2 regions of the Staphylococcus hyicus genome follow, and region 1 is predicted to be linked to the other one. Evidence: a T-box and tRNA genes for the amino acid it is inferred to sense, from the RefSeq annotation. Region 1 holds a T-box; the other holds one or more tRNA genes.
What was found. A T-box is a leader RNA that pairs with one kind of tRNA and senses whether it is charged. The one in region 1 lies ahead of serS (serine--tRNA ligase), so its partner is inferred to be a tRNA-Ser.
Positions count from the first base shown of each region.

Region 2: it encodes a tRNA-Ser, which carries the amino acid that the T-box ahead of serS (serine--tRNA ligase) is inferred to sense. The anticodon was not compared.

Region 1 is NZ_CP008747.1:7,909-14,326, forward strand. It holds gene gyrA (DNA gyrase subunit A) at 1-1,908, shown strand, start outside; gene SHYC_RS00040 (NAD(P)H-hydrate dehydratase) at 1,952-2,764, opposite strand; gene hutH (histidine ammonia-lyase) at 3,037-4,539, shown strand; T-box leader at 4,605-4,790, shown strand; gene serS (serine--tRNA ligase) at 4,847-6,127, shown strand.
Region 2 is NZ_CP008747.1:966,559-972,976, reverse strand. It holds gene SHYC_RS04580 (PTS sugar transporter subunit IIC) at 1-860, opposite strand, end outside; tRNA gene SHYC_RS04575 (tRNA-Leu) at 1,034-1,117, opposite strand; tRNA gene SHYC_RS12200 (tRNA-Gly) at 1,157-1,231, opposite strand; tRNA gene SHYC_RS12195 (tRNA-Gly) at 1,255-1,329, opposite strand; tRNA gene SHYC_RS04565 (tRNA-Cys) at 1,346-1,420, opposite strand; tRNA gene SHYC_RS04560 (tRNA-Gln) at 1,429-1,500, opposite strand; tRNA gene SHYC_RS04555 (tRNA-His) at 1,517-1,589, opposite strand; tRNA gene SHYC_RS04550 (tRNA-Trp) at 1,592-1,665, opposite strand; tRNA gene SHYC_RS04545 (tRNA-Tyr) at 1,675-1,758, opposite strand; tRNA gene SHYC_RS04540 (tRNA-Thr) at 1,763-1,838, opposite strand; tRNA gene SHYC_RS04535 (tRNA-Phe) at 1,851-1,923, opposite strand; tRNA gene SHYC_RS04530 (tRNA-Asp) at 1,934-2,010, opposite strand; tRNA gene SHYC_RS04525 (tRNA-Met) at 2,021-2,094, opposite strand; tRNA gene SHYC_RS04520 (tRNA-Ser) at 2,117-2,209, opposite strand; tRNA gene SHYC_RS04515 (tRNA-Ile) at 2,219-2,292, opposite strand; tRNA gene SHYC_RS04510 (tRNA-Met) at 2,322-2,395, opposite strand; tRNA gene SHYC_RS04505 (tRNA-Ala) at 2,425-2,500, opposite strand; tRNA gene SHYC_RS04500 (tRNA-Pro) at 2,523-2,596, opposite strand; tRNA gene SHYC_RS04495 (tRNA-Arg) at 2,611-2,684, opposite strand; tRNA gene SHYC_RS04490 (tRNA-Leu) at 2,697-2,785, opposite strand; tRNA gene SHYC_RS04485 (tRNA-Gly) at 2,793-2,867, opposite strand; tRNA gene SHYC_RS04480 (tRNA-Leu) at 2,872-2,953, opposite strand; tRNA gene SHYC_RS04475 (tRNA-Lys) at 2,959-3,034, opposite strand; tRNA gene SHYC_RS04470 (tRNA-Thr) at 3,040-3,115, opposite strand; tRNA gene SHYC_RS04465 (tRNA-Val) at 3,124-3,199, opposite strand; rRNA gene rrf (5S ribosomal RNA) at 3,209-3,323, opposite strand; rRNA gene SHYC_RS04455 (23S ribosomal RNA) at 3,566-6,418, opposite strand, start outside.

The sequences.
Region 1 (6,418 bases):
CGTGAACGTATCGTTGTCACAGAAATTCCATTCCAAGTGAATAAAGCACGTATGATCGAAAAAATAGCAGAGCTTGTGCGTGATAAGAAAATTGACGGCATTACGGATTTACGTGATGAAACAAGTCTACGTACAGGTGTGCGGGTAGTCATCGATGTTCGTAAAGACGCCAATGCAAACGTAATTTTAAATAATTTATACAAATTAACGCCACTCCAAACGTCATTTGGAGTGAACATGATTGCGCTCGTCAAAGGACGTCCGCAACTCATTAACTTGAAACAAGCGTTATACCATTATTTAGAACATCAAAAAGAAGTCGTGCGTCGTCGTACGGAATATAACTTACGTAAAGCGAAAGACCGCGCGCATATTTTAGAAGGTTTACGTATTGCGCTTGATCATATCGATGAAATTATTACAATAATTCGTGAGTCTGATACAGATAAAATTGCGATGGAAAGTTTACAATCACGTTTTAACCTTTCAGAACGTCAAGCACAAGCGATTTTAGACATGCGTTTAAGACGTCTGACTGGCTTAGAGCGCGATAAAATTGAACAAGAGTACAATGATCTTGTTGCATACATTGCAGAGTTAGAAGCCATTTTAGCGGATGAAGAAAAGTTATTGGATTTAGTACGCGAAGAGCTCATCGAAATTAGAGACAAATTTGGAGATGAACGCCGTACTGAGATTCAACTTGGTGGCGTGGATAATCTAGAAGATGAAGATTTAATTCCTGAAGAACAAATTGTCATTACATTAAGTCATAAAAATTATATTAAACGTTTACCTGCATCAACGTATCGTTCACAACATCGTGGTGGACGTGGTGTTCAAGGTATGAATACGTTAGAAGACGATTTTGTTAGTCAACTTGTGACAACAAGTACGCATGACCATATTCTATTCTTTACGAATAAAGGTCGCGTTTACAAATTGAAAGGTTATGAAGTGCCGGAACTCTCACGTCAGTCTAAAGGGATTCCAATCGTCAATGCCATTGAACTTGATAGCGACGAAAAAATCAGTACGATGATAGCGGTGAAAGATTTAGACTCTGAAGAGAACTTCCTCGTATTTGCGACGAAGAAAGGTTTAATCAAACGTTCAGCACTTAGTAACTTTAACCGTATTAATAAAAATGGTAAAATCGCAATCAATTTCCGCGATGATGATGAATTAGTAGCTGTTCGTTTAACAGATGGTCAGAAACATATTCTCATAGGTACGTCAGATGCATCCCTTATCCGCTTTAAAGAGAGTGATGTACGTGCAATGAGTCGTATTGCTTCAGGTGTACGAGGCATTAGACTTCGAGAAGAGGATGAAGTTGTGGGTCTCGGTGTAGCAGATGAAGATAGTGAAGATGAAGTACTTGTTGTGACGGAAAAAGGTTACGGCAAACGAACATCAGTGAGTGAGTATCGCGTGTCAAATCGTGGCGGTATGGGTGTTAAAACAGCAAAACTTACTGAGCGTAATGGCCAACTGATTAGTATTGGTACAGTATCAGGTGATGAAGATATTATGGTTGTTACAAACCACGGTGTCATTATTCGTATGGAAGTTCAAGATATTTCTAAAAATGGTCGTATGGCACAAGGGGTACGCTTAATTAAAATGGCAGAAGATCAATTTGTATCAACAGTTGCAAAAGTTAAGCGTGAACCTGAAGATATTGTAGATGTTGAGGAAAATATCAATAAAGATGGTATGGAAACTCAAACTGAGCATGTCATTGATGACCAACCTACCGAAGACACCATTCATACTGAAGTCACTGAGACGGAAGACCATCAGGTTGTAAATACCAATGAACGTGAAGACTTAAGACAAGACTTCATGGAGCGTGTAAATGAAGATATCGCAACAGCTGATCAAGACGAAGATGATCATGAATAATATAAAATAAAACAGGACTGGCTATGAAGGCCAGCCCTGTTTTTTATTTTTCTAATGCTTTCATCGCAAAAGGAATTTCATCTATTAATTTCGATGGTGGTACGACATACATTGTTTCAGATAATTTTTCACCGATGTAACTATGCGTATACGTTGCACTAGTAATCGCATCAATCGGATTATCAAATTGACCAATAAATCCTGTAATCATACCTGCAAGTGTATCACCCATGCCACCAGTTGCCATCGCAGGATTGCCAATTTGTAGTTTATATTCATCTTCTTTAAAGAAAATTTCAGTACCGTGTTTTTTTAATACGACTGTCGCACCGAGACGATTCACTGCTTCACGATTACGTTCATACGTTTGATCTTCAATAGGAATACCACTTAAACGTTCCCATTCCATTTGATGCGGTGTATAGATCACGTGACATGATGGTATCTCAGGACGTAATTTACTCACAATTGTAATTGCATCGCCATCAACAATTAATTTTTGATGCGGCAATATATTTTGAAGTAGAAATGTCATAGCGTTGTTACCTTTAAAATCAAGTCCTAACCCTGGACCAATAAGGATACAATCCGAACACTCAATCATTTTTGTTAATTTTTTCGTATCATTGATATCGACAACCATTGCTTCTGGACAACGGGAATGTAACGCCGCATGATTGGTTGGATGTGTCGCAACCGTAATAAGACCAGCACCACTATAGACACACGCACGTGCTGCCAAAATAATGGCGCCTCCCAAATTGGCATTTCCACCAATTAACAAAATACGTCCATAATCCCCTTTATGTGTTTCTTGCTTTCGCTTGGGGATTTTAACGTTAGATAATGTTTGCACGTTGTGACCCTCCTTTTTTACAATTTTTTATTTACATATAAGCTTTATATTTTAAAACTAAGAACCTATTATTTACTTCACTAAAATAGTTTAAATACAACAAGATATATTATACCTGTATATATCTTTCGTCAATAGCTAATCTTTGAATATTTTAACGCATTAAAAGACTGCCTCGATAATACATTACGGATATCGTAACATCTATTGTCACTGAATTTTTTGACAATTATACTTAAATGGGATGAGAGATAAACAAAGGGGGACATATTATGACATTACAATTAACAGGGGAACAGTTAACGATTCAAGCTATACGAGACTTTTTAGCCCAAAATGACAAAGTAGAAGTGACATATGACGCAGTACAACGTGTGAAACAAAGCCGTACTACGGTCGAACGAATTATTCAAAATAAAGAAACAATCTATGGCATTACGACAGGATTTGGATTATTCAGTGATGTGTTAATTGATCAACAAAAATATAATCAACTCCAAGTGAATCTAATTCGTTCTCATGCATGTGGAATCGGATCACCATTTGCGGATAACGTTTCTTTAGTAATGATGATTTTACGTTTAAACACGTTACTGAAAGGGCATTCAGGGGTGACAATGGATCTTGTCGAACAGCTAACTTTTTTTATAAATCAACGTATTATCCCAGTCATTCCACAACAAGGTTCATTAGGTGCTTCGGGTGATTTAGCACCGTTATCACATTTGGCACTCGCGTTAATTGGAGAAGGTCGCGTGTCTTACAAAGGGGATATTTTAGACAGCGCGGACGTCTTAAAAATACTTAACCGAAAACCTTTAATACTTCAAGCCAAAGAAGGTCTTGCGTTAATCAATGGAACACAAGCGATGACTGCTCAAGGTGTCATTACATTTATTGAAGCGGAATCTTTAGGATATGAATCAGAATGGATTGCCGCATTAACACATCAAGCGTTAAATGGAATTACCGATGCTTATAATGAAAAAGTTCATATTGTGCGTAATTTTGAAGAACAAACTGCTGTAGCAAGACGGATGTCAGACTGGTTGGAAGGGTCTAGACTCACGACACGTCAAGGAGAGATTCGCGTTCAAGATCCTTATACATTGCGTTGTATTCCTCAAATTCACGGTGCAAGTTTTCAAGTGTTTAACTACGTAAAAGAAAAGTTAGAATTTGAAATGAACGCAGCAAATGACAACCCGCTTATCTTTGATGAGGGAGACGAAACGTTAGTCATTTCTGGAGGGAATTTCCACGGTCAACCGGTAGCATTTGCGTTAGACTTTTTAAAAATTGGTTTAAGCGAACTGGCCAATGTTGCTGAGCGACGTCTAGAACGTCTAGTCAATCCACAGCTGAATGGGGGACTACCAGCCTTTTTAAGCCCGGAACCCGGACTACAAAGTGGTGCGATGATTATGCAATATGCGGCTGCAAGTTTAGTATCGGAAAATAAAACGTTGGCACATCCAGCCAGTGTCGATTCTATTCCGTCATCAGCAAACCAAGAAGATCACGTGTCAATGGGCACGATTGCTTCACGTCATGGGTATCAAATTTTAGAAAATGTGCGGCGTGTAATTGCGATAGAGGCGATCATTGCATTACAAGCGGTCGAATTAAAAGGAATCGAAGGGTTATCTCCTAAAACACGTGAAAAATATGATCATTACCGAACTTACATCCCTTCTATTACAGAAGACCGTCAATTTCACAAAGATATCAACGTAATGGCACAAGCATTAAAAGACGTTGCATATCATGCTTAATAGTGTTCACAAAATTTGCACTTGCTTACTGAAAATGAATTTGCTATATTGAAGTTAAATTAATAATCAATTGTTTGTGGACTAAGTAATATGTATCGATTTCAGAGAATTTGTGGTTGGTGCGAACAAATAATACGTAACATATGAAATCTACCCACGTGATGAACAATTCGGGTCAAACCGTTAACTTTGTAGAGTGCAGATTGAATTCTGTTAAATAGGGTGGCAACACGTCAAACCACGTCCCTTGTAGTAGAGGGGGCGTGGTTTTTTGTTGTTACTCGCAATAATAGAAAGGATGATAAACATGTTAGACATTAAACTATTTAGAACAAGCCCTGAGTACGTAAAAGAAAAAATTGCGTTACGTGGTGACGACACATCTGTAGTCGATGATATTTTAAATCTTGATACAAAACGCCGTGAGTTAATTCAAAAAACAGAAGAGCTTAAATCAGAACGAAACAAAGCGTCTGAAGCGATTGCACAAAAGAAACGTAATAAAGAAAATGCGGATGAAGCGATTAAAGCACAACGTGAAGTTGGCGAAAAGATTAAAGCGATTGATACTGAATTAAAAGAAGTAGACGAGGCGTTAAATGATACATTATCTCGCATACCGAACTTGATTCATGATGATGTGCCTCAAGGTGCAGACGATACTGAAAATGTTGAACAAAAAAAATGGGGGACACCACGTACATTTGAATTTGAACCTAAAGCACATTGGGATTTATTAGAATCATTGAAGATGGCTGATTTTGAACGCGCAGCTAAAATTGCACGTGCACGTTTTGTCTTCTTAACAGGTGAAGGCGCGAAATTAGAACGTGCTTTAATGAACTATATGTTAACGAAACATACGACACAACATGGATATAGAGAAATGATTGCACCACAACTCGTAAATCCTAAAGCGATGTACGGCACAGGTCAATTACCGAAATTTGAAGAAGACTTGTTTAAAGTCGAAAAAGAAGGTCTTTATACAATTCCAACTGCAGAAGTACCGCTTACCAACTATTACCGTGATGAAATTATTCAGCCAGGTGTCTTACCTGAGAAATTCACTGGACAAACAGCTTGTTTCAGAAGTGAAGCGGGATCAGCTGGTAGAGACACGCGTGGTCTTATCCGCCTACATCAATTTAATAAAGTTGAAATGGTACGTATCGAAAAGCCTGAGGATTCTTGGAATGCTTTAGAAGAGATGACAGGTCATGCAGAAGCCATTTTAGAAGAATTAGGATTGCCATATCGCCGTGTGATTTTATGTACGGGTGATATTGGTTTTGGTTCAAGTAAAACTTATGACTTAGAAGTATGGTTACCAAGTTATAATGACTATAAAGAAATTAGTTCTTGCTCAAACTGTGTTGACTTCCAAGCACGTCGCGCAAATATTCGTTTTAAACGTGATAAAGATGCTAAACCAGAATATGCACATACTTTAAATGGATCAGGTTTAGCGGTAGGACGTACGTTTGCAGCAATCATTGAAAATTATCAAAATGAAGATGGTTCAATCACTGTACCAGAAGCACTCGTACCATTTATGGGTGGACAAACAGTTATTGAAGCATTGTAATAGGAAATTTAAATCGTTTAATTAAGCTGAGCCTCATGAGGTTCAGCTTTTTTGTGTTTTAACATGTTCGTAACGCCTGCTCAATATACATACGCATACGTTATTTAAATTGTTTACAAATTAATTAAAAATATACTCAAAACTGTTAAAAGTTCGATTAAAAATTACATATAAAATTAAAATAAATTTTAGTTTATTCTTTTGCACAAAAAAATAACTTGTAACACTAATTAGGTTTTAGGGGTAACATACGTGGTAAATCTTACACTATAAACTGACGAAAGGTCAGAA
Region 2 (6,418 bases), 960 kb from region 1:
CCTGCAGACATAGGTGTTCCTTTAATACCTATTAAATATGTGAGTGTCCCAGTGATTGCACCATTAATAGCTAAAGGAACCATAATTATGGGATGCTTTAAATAAACTGGAATCATCATTTTAGCAGCACCAATAAACAGTACGATATTAACACCTAATTTATTAACACCTAATGAGCCAAATATGAATGTTACACATGCAGCAACAATCCCCATATTACCAGCACCACTGCCAAGACCATCTAATGAAATTGCAGTGGCAATGGCTACAACTGAAATTGGTGTAACCATGAGCAATGCAAATGTCATAGAAATAAGAATACACATCATTAAAGGATTTAAATCAGTAAATGATTGAACCATAGCACCTATAGCTTGAGTGACTTTACGCACATGTGGTAAAACTGTTAATCCTACAACACCACTAAGTACAGGAATTAAAACAGGTAAAATTATCATCTCAAGTGAACCAAATTTATCTTTTAAAATTAAAAATAAAAAACAAGCTAATATCACTACTAAAATAATATTAATGATATCACCAATACCTTGAAGAAAAATTTGGCCATTTTTATATTGAATTGCACCTGATCCTAACATCGCGGATATGCCAGTTATCACAACACCAGGACCCGAAAATTTAAACGCATGAGCAGCCAGTGCGCCAATAATAAAAGCCATAAATGATTGTATTATTAATACAAGTTGATACATCAGTTCTAATGTAGGTTGACCTTCTTTAAAAAACTTCAAAAATTCCCCTAGTAAGGCATTAGGCAGCAATGCAATGACGACACCCGCACCAACAGCATTAAGAATATTCGTAAAAAATTGCTTTTTTTCTTGATTTGATTTTGGCAATGTTGCCCCTCCTAAAAAATTAATATATCCATCATAATATATTCAAAGTCTCTTCACAATCACAAGTGTACTATTTCTCTATATTAATTGTAGAATTCCACACCATTAACAAACATATAAAATAAAAGGCGAATAAAAAAAGCCGCAGTAGCTGCGACTTTTAAATAATGGAATACCGGTGGTCGGGGTCGAACCGACACGTCTGTAAAGACACAGGATTTTGAGTCCCGCGCGTCTGCCAATTCCGCCACACCGGCAATGTACAAAAAAACTCCCATTTCTTTGGAAGCAAATTTTGGAGCGGAAGATAGGATTTACACCTATACCTCTTTCCGGGAAGGAAAGTGTTCTGAGAGTTGAACTACTCCCGCATGTTTGATAATTATAAATATTATGGAGCGGAAGACAGGATTTACACCTGTACCTCTTTCCGGGAAGGAAAGTGTTCTGAGAGTTGAACTACTCCCGCATAGTTAGAATTAAAATGGAGGCGGCAACCGGATTTGAACCGGTGAATAGAGGTTTTGCAGACCTCGGCCTTACCACTTGGCTATGCCGCCAAAAGGAACTGGGCTAGCTGGATTCGAACCAGCGAGTGACGGAGTCAAAGTCCGTTGCCTTACCGCTTGGCTATAGCCCATTAATTTAAAATAAAGGGCGGCTGATGGGAATCGAACCCACGAATGTCGGAACCACAATCCGATGCGTTAACCACTTCGCCACAGCCGCCATGGCAGGGGCAGTAGGAATCGAACCCACATCAAAGGTTTTGGAGACCTCTATTCTACCGTTGAACTATGCCCCTATGCATATATGGTGGAGGGGGGCAGATTCGAACTGCCGAACCCGAAGGAGCGGATTTACAGTCCGCCGCGTTTAGCCACTTCGCTACCCCTCCATCATGGTGCCGGCCAGAGGACTTGAACCCCCAACCTACTGATTACAAGTCAGTTGCTCTACCAATTGAGCTAGGCCGGCAAAATAAAAAAGTGGTTCAGGACGGAATCGAACCGCCGACACAAGGATTTTCAGTCCTTTGCTCTACCGACTGAGCTACTGAACCATTTTTTAAATGGCGGTCCCGACGGGAATCGAACCCGCGATCTCCTGCGTGACAGGCAGGCGTGTTAAACCGCTCCACTACGGGACCTAAAAAAATATTGCGGGAGGCGGATTTGAACCACCGACCTTCGGGTTATGAGCCCGACGAGCTACCGAACTGCTCCATCCCGCGTTAATAGAAATGTAAATACAAATGGCGGAGGAAGAGGGATTCGAACCCCCGCGAGCCGTTAAGCCCCTGTCGGTTTTCAAGACCGATCCCTTCAGCCGGACTTGGGTATTCCTCCAAAATTATATGGACCTTGCAGGACTCGAACCTGCGACCGAACGGTTATGAGCCGTTAGCTCTAACCAACTGAGCTAAAGGTCCGAATAATCATTTCTATCAACTAGTAATAGTGGCGGCGGAGGGGATCGAACCCCCGACCTCACGGGTATGAACCGTACGCTCTAGCCAGCTGAGCTACGCCGCCGTAAAAAGTTGGTTGATATTAATTTTAAATGGTGGAGACTAGCGGGATCGAACCGCTGACCTCCTGCGTGCAAAGCAGGCGCTCTCCCAGCTGAGCTAAGCCCCCATATAAGTATTATGATAAGAAGTCGGGAAGACAGGATTTGAACCTGCGACCCCTTGGTCCCAAACCAAGTGCTCTACCAAGCTGAGCTACTTCCCGTAAAGCTATGGTAGCGCGCCCGATAGGAGTCGAACCCATAACCTTTTGATCCGTAGTCAAACGCTCTATCCAATTGAGCTACGGGCGCATATTTAAATCATGGTGCCGAGGACCGGAATCGAACCGGTACGGTGATCTCTCACCGCAGGATTTTAAGTCCTGTGCGTCTGCCAGTTCCGCCACCCCGGCAAAATAATGGAGCAGAAGACGGGATTCGAACCCGCGACCCCAACCTTGGCAAGGTTGTATTCTACCGCTGAACTACTTCTGCTAAATGCGGGTGAAGGGAGTCGAACCCCCACGCCGTAAGGCGCTAGATCCTAAGTCTAGTGCGTCTGCCAATTCCGCCACACCCGCATAAATGGTGAGCCATAGAGGATTCGAACCTCTGACCCTCTGATTAAAAGTCAGATGCTCTACCAACTGAGCTAATGGCTCTCACATGGTGCCGGCCAGAGGACTTGAACCCCCAACCTACTGATTACAAGTCAGTTGCTCTACCAATTGAGCTAGGCCGGCTATTAAAATGGTGGAGAATGACGGGTTCGAACCGCCGACCCTCTGCTTGTAAGGCAGATGCTCTCCCAGCTGAGCTAATTCTCCAATATGTATGCTTGGCAACGTCCTACTCTCGCGGAACGTAAGTCCGACTACCATCGGCGCTAAAGAGCTTAACTTCTGTGTTCGGCATGGGAACAGGTGTGGCCTCTTTGCTATTGTCACCAAACAATGTTTTACTTCGTGTCAAACGTTCGCATTCGTCTTCATCGCTACGTCATCACTCAGTTGTTTACGGTAAGTAAACGCCTTCGATCTTTCTTGCGATTCATAGACTTCAAACGTTTTCACTTCGTAAAATACGGTGTGTTAAACGTTCGTATTCGAACATGTCACTTCGTAAAATGAATGATTATACATTCAAAACTAGATAGTAAGTATTGTTTCACAAGCATCACCTTATGAACTAAATTGATTAAGTCTTCGATCGATTAGTATTCGTCAGCTCCACGTATCGCTACGCTTCCACCTCGAACCTATTAACCTCATCATCTCTGAGGGATCTTATAACCGAAGTTGGGAAATCTCATCTTGAGGGGGGCTTCATGCTTAGATGCTTTCAGCACTTATCCCGTCCATACATAGCTACCCAGCTATGCCGTTGGCACGACAACTGGTACACCAGAGGTATGTCCATCCCGGTCCTCTCGTACTAAGGACAGCTCCTCTCAAATTTCCTACGCCCACGACGGATAGGGACCGAACTGTCTCACGACGTTCTGAACCCAGCTCGCGTACCGCTTTAATGGGCGAACAGCCCAACCCTTGGGACCGACTACAGCCCCAGGATGCGATGAGCCGACATCGAGGTGCCAAACCTCCCCGTCGATGTGAACTCTTGGGGGAGATAAGCCTGTTATCCCCGGGGTAGCTTTTATCCGTTGAGCGATGGCCCTTCCATGCGGAACCACCGGATCACTAAGTCCGTCTTTCGACCCTGCTCGACTTGTAGGTCTCGCAGTCAAGCTCCCTTATGCCTTTACACTCTATGAATGATTTCCAACCATTCTGAGGGAACCTTTGAGCGCCTCCGTTACTCTTTAGGAGGCGACCGCCCCAGTCAAACTGCCCGCCTGACACTGTCTCCCAACTCGATAAGAGTTGCGGGTTAGAAATCCAATACAATTAGGGTAGTATCCCACCAATGCCTCCACGTAAGCTAGCGCTCACGCTTCTAAGGCTCCTACCTATCCTGTACAAACTGTACCGAATTTCAATATCAGGCTACAGTAAAGCTCCACGGGGTCTTTCCGTCCTGTCGCGGGTAACCGGCATCTTCACCGGTACTATGATTTCACCGAGTCTCTCGTTGAGACAGTGCCCAAATCGTTACGCCTTTCGTGCGGGTCGGAACTTACCCGACAAGGAATTTCGCTACCTTAGGACCGTTATAGTTACGGCCGCCGTTTACTGGGGCTTCGATTCGTAGCTTCGCTAATGCTAACCACTCCTCTTAACCTTCCAGCACCGGGCAGGCGTCAGCCCCTATACGTCACCTTACGGTTTAGCAGAGACCTGTGTTTTTGATAAACAGTCGCTTGGGCCTATTCACTGCGGCTCTTCGAAGCGTGAACCTCAAAGAGCACCCCTTCTCCCGAAGTTACGGGGTCATTTTGCCGAGTTCCTTAACGAGAGTTCGCTCGCTCACCTTAGAATTCTCATCTTGACTACCTGTGTCGGTTTGCGGTACGGGCACCAATCTTCTAGCTAGAGGCTTTTCTTGGCAGTGTGAAATCAACGACTCGAAGAAAACATGTTTCTTCTCCCCATCACAGCTTGACCTTAATGAGTGCCGGATTTGCCTAACACTCAGTCTTACTGCTTAGACGTGCACTCCAACAGCACGCTTCGCCTATCCTACTGCGTCCCCCCATCGCTTAAAACGAATCATGGTGGTACAGGAATATCAACCTGTTATCCATCGCCTACGCCTGTCGGCCTCAGCTTAGGACCCGACTAACCCAGAGCGGACGAGCCTTCCTCTGGAAACCTTAGTCAATCGGTGGACGGGATTCTCACCCGTCTTTCGCTACTCACACCGGCATTCTCACTTCTAAGCGCTCCACATGTCCTTGCGATCATGCTTCAACGCCCTTAGAACGCTCTCCTACCATTGTCCTAAAGGACAATCCACAGCTTCGGTAATATGTTTAGCCCCGGTACATTTTCGGCGCAGTGTCACTCGACTAGTGAGCTATTACGCACTCTTTAAATGATGGCTGCTTCTAAGCCAACATCCTAGTTGTCTGGGCAACGCCACATCCTTTTCCACTTAACATATATTTTGGGACCTTAGCTGGTGGTCTGGGCTGTTTCCCTTTCGAACACGGACCTTATCACCCATGTTCTGACTCCCAAGTTAAATTATTTGGCATTCGGAGTTTGTCTGAATTCGGTAACCCGAGAGGGGCCCCTCGTCCAAACAGTGCTCTACCTCCAATAATCATCACTTGAGGCTAGCCCTAAAGCTATTTCGGAGAGAACCAGCTATCTCCAAGTTCGATTGGAATTTCTCCGCTACCCTCAGTTCATCCGCTCACTTTTCAACGTAAGTCGGTTCGGTCCTCCATTCAGTGTTACCTGAACTTCAACCTGACCAAGGGTAGATCACCTGGTTTCGGGTCTACGACCAAATACTCATTCGCCCTATTCAGACTCGCTTTCGCTACGGCTCCACATTTTCTGCTTAACCTTGCATCAGATCGTAACTCGCCGGTTCATTCTACAAAAGGCACGCCATCACCCATTAACGGGCTCTGACTACTTGTAAGCACACGGTTTCAAGTTCTCTTTCACTCCCCTTCCGGGGTACTTTTCACCTTTCCCTCACGGTACTGGTTCACTATCGGTCACTAGAGAGTATTTAGCCTTGGGAGATGGTCCTCCCAGATTCCGACGGAATTTCACGTGCTCCGCCGTACTCAGGATCCACTCAGGAGGGTATATGTTTTCGACTACAGGATTATTACCTTCTATGATTAACCTTTCCAGGTTATTCGTCTAACATATTCCTTTGTAACTCCGTACAGAGTGTCCTACAACCCCAACAAGCAAGCTTGTTGGTTTGGGCTCTTCCCGTTTCGCTCGCCGCTACTCAGGGAATCGATTTTTCTTTCTCTTCCTCCGGGTACTAAGATGTTTCAGTTCTCCGGGTCTACCTTCTCACATGCTATGTATTCACATGCGGATAACACGACATAACTCGTGCTGGGTTCCCCCATTCGGAAATCTCTGGATCACAGCTTACTTACAGCTCCCCAAAGC